DNA from 2 places in the Acidovorax sacchari genome. Region 2 is predicted to be linked to the other one. Evidence: riboswitches for the same ligand, from Rfam matches in the RefSeq annotation. Region 2 holds a riboswitch; the other holds the start of a gene.

Region 1 (4,260 bases), 1.7 Mb from region 2:
ACGGCCCCCTCGTCCCGGTTGATGCCGAAGACGAACGGCTTCGCAGGCATGGGTCCGGTGGATGTGGTCGCATAGCCGGCCAGGGGTTGCCCGGCGATGACCGTGCCGTCCAGCGTGGGCGACCAGGGCAGGCCGTCGTGGACCTGCGGGGCGGCCTCGCCCAGCAGGGCGACCAGGGGCGGCACCGAAGTCTGCATCCTGGCCGTGGCGCCGGCCTTGTCCTCCGATGGCGGCGCTTTCATTGACTGGGTATCGATAATCTCCCGGAACGTGGCATTTTTCAGGATGGGTTCGCGTTGCAGGCAATCTTTCATGTGCAGGCAGAGCGATACACGGAAGAGGTCGCCCAGCTCGTGGGCCTTGGCCGGTGTGCGGTACACGGACCCGACCGGATTGCTCTCCATGATCGCAGCCTGGAAGAGCTTCGCGCTGTCCGGGGCGGCGAACAGGTGCAGCCCGGTGGACATCGCACCTGCGCTCTCGCCCGCGACGGTGACGCGCGCCGGGTCGCCGCCGAATGCGCGGATGTACTGCTGCACCCATTGCAGTGCCTGCTGCTGGTCGAGGATGCCGAAATTGCCTTTGAGCGTGCCGCTCGGATCGACGCTCTTCTCGACATGGCCGAGCGCCAGGAACCCCAGCGCGCCCAGGCGGTAGTTGATGGTCACCACCACCATGTTGCCCGTGGCGGCGAGATAGGAGCCGTCGAAGATGTTGCCATGGGAGGTCGGCTGGTAGCCGCTGCCTTCCACGAACGCGCCGCCGTGGATGAAGAACAGCACCGGCAGCGGCCGGGACGCCCCGAGGGCCGACTGCGGGGTGAAGACGTTCAGGTAGAGACAGTCTTCGCTCTGGTTGGGGAAGACGGTGCTGTTGGGCTGCGGGCAGAAGGCGCCGGGCGCCGTCTGCGGCACGTTGCTGCCGGTGGGGGCATGCATCTGCGGCGGCTGGAACCGGCCCGCCTTGGCGTACTTGATGCCCAGGTAGGTGTTCACCGCCACGGGCGATCCGCCCGCGGGCGTGACGGATGCCTGGCTCCCGCACGCGGACGCGCCGTTGCTGAAGGTGGCGGTGGTGCCGCTGGCGCAGGCAGGCGCCGGTGCGGCGCCTGCCTGGTGGTCCGTGCGGTGCGTGCTGCAGCCGGTGCCGGCCAGCACGGCGGCGGCGGAAAGCGCCAGCCAGGCGCCTCGGATGGTGTGCGGATGTCGCATGTCGGGTTCCCTCTCTCCAAGTGTTGTGGCCGGGTGGCCGTTGCATTCGGCGCGAGCGCCCTGTCCATTCTTGGTGCGAATCCCGGCCGGCCCGGGGGCGGACACCTGAATCGTTCTGAAACGTCCTGAGCGGGCCGTGCCGGCGCGCTCCCCCTATACTTCCGCCCGTTGGTGCTCGCGCGGCCGTTTCCGGCCGCGCAGTTAAACGGGAACCAGGAAGGGCCGCTCCGCCATGGACGACGGCCCCGGCCTGGGCTGCCCCCGCAACGGTCAGCGATGGAAGGCGCATGGGCTCAGGCCAGGCGCCTTCGGCCCCTGGAACGACGTCCACTGGAATGCCTTGCGCGGCATCCGGGAAGGGCCCGGGGAGCCCGGTACGAACTGCCGCGCCGCCAGCCCGGATACCGGCCGACAGGGGAGCGCGCGCTTTTTGCGTGCATGCTCCATTTCACGGACCCTGCGGGGAGGCAGGGTGCGGGCGCGCCTGCCGCGGCGGGCGCATCTTTGTTCGTCGCTTCCCATGCCAGATTCTTCGGCGCAGGCCAACGGGGCCTGCGACAACGCTGTCCCGGGACCGGGCACCGTCTGGTTCGTCGGTGCCGGCCCCGGCGATCCGGACCTCATCACCGTCAAGGGCCGTTCCCTGGTCGAACGCGCAGGTGCCATCCTGTTCGCCGGCTCGCTCGTGGACGAAACCGCCACGCGCTGGGCGCCTCCAGGCTGCACCATCGCCGACAGCAAATCCATGACGCTGGAGCAGATGGCCGCGTGGCTCGTGCTGCAGGCGCAGAAGCACCGCACCGTGGTGCGCCTGCAGACGGGCGATCCGGCACTGTACGGCGCGCTGGTCGAACTCGTGCAGCCGCTCGATGCCGCGGGCGTTCCGGTGCGCGTGGTACCGGGGGTGTCCTCGGCCATGGCCTCGGCCGCAGCCGCGGTCGAGAGCTTCACGCTGCCCGAGGTCACGCAGACCGTGGTGTTCACGCGCGTGGAGGGCCGCACGCCCATGCCGCCCGGCGAATCGCTCGCCGAGCTGGCGCGGCACCGTTGCACGCTCTGCATCTTCCTGTCGATCACCCTGCTGCACAAGGTGCAGGCCGGCCTGCGCGAAGCCGGCTGGCCCGACGACGCGCCGCTGCTCGTGGTCCACAAGGCCTCCTGGCCAGGCGAGGAGCGCATCGTGCGCTGCACGGTGGCGGACGTGCGCGAGCGCTGCCGCGAGGCCCAGGTGGTGAGCCAGGCCATGATCATCGCCAGCCCCACGCTGGGCGCGCGCCACTGGCCCGAACTCGCCAAGTCCAAGCTCTACGACCCGGGCTTCACCCACCGCTTCCGCCGCGCGAGCGATGCGCCGCACGGCGCGGAGGCCTCCAGCTCCCCGACGGACACCCTCACGGATACCCCACGATGACGCACCTGCACGCTCCGCATGCCCACGGGCACTCCCACGAACACGGCCACGGTCATGGCGTCGATCCACATCGTGGCCCCGCCGCCGGCACCGCTCCCGCACTCGCGCAGGCCGGAACCACCGTGCTGCTGGTCGGCCACGGCTCGCGCGAGCCCGAGGGCAACGACGAGATCCACGCCTTCGTGCGCCAGTGGCGCGCGCGCCAGCCCGGCTGGCGCATCGAGGTCTGCTTCATCGAGTTCGCGCCGCCCGGCCTGCACGACGGCCTGCTGATGGCCGCCCGGGGCAGCCGCCGCGTGCTGGTGCTGCCGCTCATCCTAAACGCGGCCGGCCACGTGAAGATGGAGATCCCCGAAGCCATCGAGCATGCGCGCGAGCACTGCCCGGGCGTGGAATTTCTCTACGGCCCGCACCTCACGGCCTGCGAGCCCATCCTCGCCATCATGCAGCGCCAACTGCGCCGCTGCATGCAGGCGCTGGACATGCCCGACCCCACCACCACCGGCGTGGTGCTGCTGGGCCGGGGCTCGTCCGACCGGCAGGCCAACGGCGACGTCGCCAAGATGGCGCGCTGGCTGCAGGAAGACAGCCACCACGAGCTGGTCGAGATCGCCTTCACCGGCATCACCTGGCCGCGCCTGGAGCGCGTGGTGCAGCGCCAGGCGCTGCTGGGCATGAAGCAGATCGTGGTACTGCCGTACTACCTCTACACCGGCACGCTGATGCAGCGCATCGGCCGGCAGGTGGAGCACCTGCGCGTGCAGTACCCGCAGCTGCGCTTCGCGCAGTCGGCCCACTTCGGCATGGAGACCGAGATCTTCGAGCTGCTGGAGCAGCGCGTGGCCGACCTGCAGGCCGGCCTGCCCGACAGCCGCCTGCCCTGCGACGGCTGCAAGTACCGCGAGATCGCGCACGACCTGGGGCACGGCCATAGCCACGAGCACACGCATGCCCATGCGTCCGTAGCCCCCGCCGCCGCAGGCGCCGAACATGCGCACGCGCATGCCCATGGGCACTCGCACGGCCACGATCACGATCACGATCACGATCACGACCACCACGGCCACGCCGCGCCCCAGCCGGCCGGAGCCGCCGCATGAGCACGGTCAACACCGTCACCGAACAGCTCACGCGCGCCGGCCAGGCCATCGAGCACGACAGCTTCGCGATCATCGACGCCGAGGCCGGCCCGCACCCCTACACGGCGCAGCAGTGGCCCATCGTGCGCCGCATGATCCACGCCAACGCCGACTTCGAATTCAACGGCCTGACCGACTTCCACCCCGAGGCGGTGGAGGCCGGCATCGCGGCGATGCTGCGCGGCGGCGCGCCCGTGGTGGCCGACGTGGAGATGATCTGCTCGGGCCTCTCGCAGCCGCGCCTGGCGCACTTCGGCATGCGCACGCACCAGTTCATCAGCGACGCCGACGTGATCGCCCGGGCCCAGGCCGAGGACACCACGCGCGCCGTGCAAGCCATGCGCAAGGCGCACCGGCAGGGGCTGCTGCAGGGCGCCGTCGTGGGCATCGGCAACGCGCCCACCGCGCTCATCGAACTCGTGCGCCTGATCCGCGAGGAGGGCGTGCGCCCGGCCCTCGTGGTCGGCATGCCGGTGGGCTTCGTTTCCGCCGCCGAATC
Region 2 (4,260 bases):
TGCAGGTTGGCCCGGTACACGAAGCAGAACGCGGCATCGCCGGCCACCGCCACGGTGCGGCCGGCCAGCAGCGGCGGCACCGCGGCGCGGGGCGCGGGCGCTGCGAACTCCACGGAGAACCGCTCCTGCCATTCCTGCGGCGACAGGCGGCCCAGGGGCGTCTGCGCCAGCGCATCGGCCGCAAGGTCGATGCGCGCCAGGCCGTCGGCCAGCTCATGCGCGGCCACCAGGCCCAGGTGCCGCTCGGGCAGCAGCCCCGCGCGCTGGCGGCCCGGTGGCGCGCCGCCCGCAGGCACATCCGCCGCGGGCGGGGCGACGCGCGCCAGGGCGCCCATCCAGTCGCCCGCGTCCGCCAGGCTCTCCTGCAGCATGCCGGCATGGCGCGCGCTGCCCACGCGATTGGCCAGCACGCCCGCCCAGGGCAGGCCCGGGCGGTAGTGCCGCAGGCCCCAGGCCAGCGCGCCGAAGGTGCCCGCCATGGCCGAGGCATCCACCACGGCCAGCACCGGCAGGCCGAAGCGCCGGGCGAGGTCCGCGAGGCTGGGCGTGCCGTCGAACAGGCCCATCACGCCCTCGACCAGGATCAGGTCGGCGTCCTGCGCGGCGGCGTGCAGCCGTTCGGCCGCATCCTGCTCGCCGGTCATCCAGAGATCGATGGCATGCGCCGGCGCGCCGCTGGCCTGCTCCAGCCAGCAGGGGTCGAGAAAGTCCGGCCCGCACTTGAATACGCGCACGCGCCGCCCCTGCCGCGCGTGCAGGCGTGCCAGCGCGGCGGTCACGGTGGTCTTGCCCTGCCCCGACGAGGGCGCGGCGATCGCGATCGCCGGACAGCGGATGCCGCCCGCCGTGCCCATGGCCCGGCTCAACGCGGCGCCCACTTCAGGCCCACATAGAACGTGCGGCCCGCCTGTGCATAGGTGCGCGCGGTCTGGTAGTTCCTGTCGGCGAGGTTGTCCACGCGCGCGAGCAGCGTCGTGTCCTGCGCCACCCGGGTGCTGGCGTACAGGTTGACGAGCGTGTAGCCGCCCAGCACCGTGGTGTTGGCGGCGTTGTCGAAGCGCCGGCCCTCGGCCTGTACCTCGGAGCCGACCGTCCAGCCGGCGATGCGCGTGTCGGCGCCCAGCGTCGCGTGGCGCTTGGCGCGGCGGGGCAGCAGGCGGCCGGTGGTTTCGTCGCTGTGGTTCTGCAGATCGACCGATGCGCGCAGTTGCACGCCGCCCAGGGTGTGCTGCGCCGAGAGCGTCACGCCCTCGTACTTCGCCCGGCCCGCGTTGGCATAGCAGCCGAACTCATCCTGGCACGGCCCGGCATCGCCGAAGACGATGAGGTTCTTCACGCGGTTGCGGTAGGCCACCACGGAAGCGCTGCTCGCGCCCTGAGCCCAGCGCAGGCCCAGCTCCACATTGCGGCCCTCTTCCGGCTTCAGCGACGCGACGCCGTAGGGGCTGAAGCGCTGGTAGAGCGTGGGGGCGCGGAAGGAGGTGCCGGCCGACGCCGTGGCCCGCCACTGCGGCGTGATCGCATAGCCGTAGGCGATGCTGCCGGTGTTGTGGCCGCCGAACTCGCTGTCCGAATCGTGGCGTGCGTTGATCTGCAGCGCGTGCGGTCCGGCGGTGAAGCCGTAGCCCAGCGCCAGCGCATCCTGCGAGCGGTCGCCGTCGAGGCTCCCGTTGCGCAGTTCGTCCTCGCGGCGCTCCAGCGCGGCAGTGAAGAGGTGTGCCCCCTCGCGCCACTCGTTCTGGAACAGGTAGCCCCGCAGGCGCGTGTCGGCGGTGTAGGGCGAGGGACGCGTCTCGTAGCGCTCGCGCGAATCCGTGACCGATACGCGGGTGGTGTAGCGGTCGCTCCATTGCGCGCGCCAGTTCAGGCCCAGCGCATGCATGCGGTGCAGGGCGCGGTCGTCGTTGCCCAGGGGCGTGGTGTCGTAGCCCGCGTTGGTGTCGGCCCCCAGCAGCGTGCCTTCGAGGCGCTGGCGCGGATCGATCTGCAGGCCCACGCGCGCGTTCACGGCGGAGCGGCGCAGACCGTCCTTGTCGGGGTTCTGGCCCGCGACGGGCCGGGCGTTGAAGCCGTCGCTGATCTCGCGCTCGAAGCCCAGCGCATAGTCCACCGCGCGGCCCTCGCCCGCCGAGCCGCTCACGCCGGCCTCGGCCTTGTAGGTGCCGTGGCTGCCGGCGCCGATGCCCACGTAGGGCTGCGCCGGGCCCTCGCCCTTGCGCGTGAAGATCTGGATCACGCCGCCCACGGCGTCCGATCCGTACACCGCGGCGGCGGGGCCGCGCAGCACCTCGATGCGGTCGATGAGGCCCAGCGGGATCGCCTCCCAGGGCGCGCCGCCCGTGGTCTGCGAATCCACGCGCACGCCATCGATATAGACGGCGGTGAATCGCTGCTCCGCGCCGCGCAGGTACACGCTGGTCGTCGTGCCCGGCCCGCCGTTGCGCGAAATCTCGATGCCCGGCACGCGGGCCAGCACGTCGGCCAGACCCGTGGCGCCGCTGGCTTCGATGGTGTCGCGGTCCACGATGGAAACGTCGGCCACCAGATCGGCCAGGGGCTGGGGCGTGCGGTTGGCGGTCACCACGACCTCGCCCATGGGGGCGGCGGCATGCGCCGCCGGGGCCAGCGACAGGCCCGCCGTGGCGAGCAGGACCAGTGCGGCGGGCGCACGGAGGGGAAGAAGAGCCGCACGCGCGCCGGCGGCGCCGGGGAACCGGGGAGTCGAAGAATGCATGGAAGCGATCGCAGAAAACGAGCCCGCGCCGGCCTCCCCGCCGGCATTGGGCGACACGGCCGCGCTCCCGGCAGTTCACCGGGGGGCGCGGCCTCCGTGTTGGCCGGTATCCGGGCTGGTGGACGACACGCTCCTGCGCCTTCCCAGGCGCTTGTTCAAGGCACCCAGTGGCTTTGTGCAGGAGGCGGCGAAAGCCGCTGCGCCGGAAGGGGCGGGCAGCTTTCTTCCACGGACCGTTGCGGGGGCAGCGCAGGCACGGCGCGTCCGTGGCGGACGGCGCCTCCCTGCTTCCCGTTGAACCGCGGCCTGTGAACCAGGCCGCTGGCACCAACGCAGCGGATTCTAGGACGTTTCGATACATATTCCCCCGTCCGGCCCCAACCCTACAATCCGTGCATGGATTCACCCTCCCCCCTCGACCAGATCACCGAGCGCGTGGAGCGGCTGCTCGCGCGCCATGCCGAGTTGCGGCGCGCCAACGCCCTGCTCACCGCCCAGGTGGTCTCGCTCACGCAGGAGCGCGACTCGCTCCGGTCGCGCCTGAACACGGCCCGCACGCGCATCGACGCGCTGCTGGAAAAAATGCCGCCCCCGCCGGCCGATGCCCCGGCCACCCCGACCGACCTGCCCAAGGAGGCCGAATGAACCAGATCGAAGTGCAGATCATGCAGCAGAGCTACCGCCTCGCCTGTCCGGAAGGCCAGCAGGAACGGCTGCTGCAGGCGGTCGAGCGCGTGGATGCGGCCATGGTCCGCATCCGCGACGCCGGCAAGGTGCGCGCGCGCGAGCGCATCGCCGTGCTGGCGGCCCTGAATCTGGCCTTCGAACTGGCCGACCAGGCCCGTGCGGCAGCCGCGCCCGCCGAGGAGCCGGCCGCGCAGGAGCCCCCGGGCCTTCCCCCTTCGGCAGAAACGTACGCAGCCGCGGAGGCGCAGGCCGCACCGCCTGCCGCCGCGCCGTCTGCCGACGGGCCTGCCCAGCGCAGCCTGCTGGCCGACGGCGAAGCGCCGGACGGCGACGCGCTGCAGGCGCTGCTGCGGCGCCTGGACCATGCGCTGGGCGAGGACGGCCGGCCGGCCTGACCCCGTACTTCCAAAGGGCGATTCGCGCGCCTACAATGGGGGCGTCTGCAGTGCCGCCGGGCTTTATATTTCCTTGAACCAATGCTCCATGAGCAAGGGCTTGGTACATTGCCCGGTGAGCGTGATCATCTCGCGTCAGATGAACCCAACGCCTGGCTGCCCTCGCCCCCCTGAACCCCCGGTTCAGGATGACGGTCCGGTGGCTACTGCAGACACCTTCTTCCCCGAGCGCCGCGGCATCCCCGCGGCGCTTTTGCGTTGCGGGCCTCCCTGCAGGCCCGCCCGCCGTATCGGGCTCATGCCGGTGCGCGGTCGCCCTGCGCATCCCGCGCGACCAGGGCGCGGAAGTCCTCCGCGGGCAATCCCGGCGCCACCAGGAATCCCTGGAAGTAGTGGCATTGCATGGCCTGCAGCGCTTCGCGCTGCTGCGGCGTCTCGACCCCC

Evidence for each region. Region 2 has a riboswitch for cobalamin ahead of ACGHC0_RS08285 (TonB-dependent receptor domain-containing protein). Riboswitches for the same ligand answer to the same signal wherever they lie in the genome.
Region 1: linked by a shared signal. The riboswitch ahead of cobM (precorrin-4 C(11)-methyltransferase) and the one ahead of ACGHC0_RS08285 (TonB-dependent receptor domain-containing protein) in region 2 are both predicted to bind cobalamin.

The regions. Positions count from the first base shown of each region.
Region 1 covers NZ_AP035783.1:90,837-95,096, forward strand. Annotated here, with positions in the region: gene ACGHC0_RS00395 (carboxylesterase family protein) at 1-1,211, opposite strand, end outside; cobalamin riboswitch at 1,364-1,639, shown strand; gene cobM (precorrin-4 C(11)-methyltransferase) at 1,732-2,622, shown strand; gene ACGHC0_RS00405 (sirohydrochlorin chelatase) at 2,619-3,722, shown strand; gene ACGHC0_RS00410 (precorrin-8X methylmutase) at 3,719-4,260, shown strand, end outside.
Region 2 covers NZ_AP035783.1:1,838,929-1,843,188, reverse strand. Annotated here, with positions in the region: gene ACGHC0_RS08290 (cobyrinate a,c-diamide synthase) at 1-854, opposite strand, end outside; gene ACGHC0_RS08285 (TonB-dependent receptor domain-containing protein) at 863-2,734, opposite strand; cobalamin riboswitch at 2,818-3,081, opposite strand; gene ACGHC0_RS08280 (DUF904 domain-containing protein) at 3,131-3,379, shown strand; gene ACGHC0_RS08275 (cell division protein ZapA) at 3,376-3,816, shown strand; gene ACGHC0_RS08270 (putative bifunctional diguanylate cyclase/phosphodiesterase) at 4,113-4,260, opposite strand, start outside.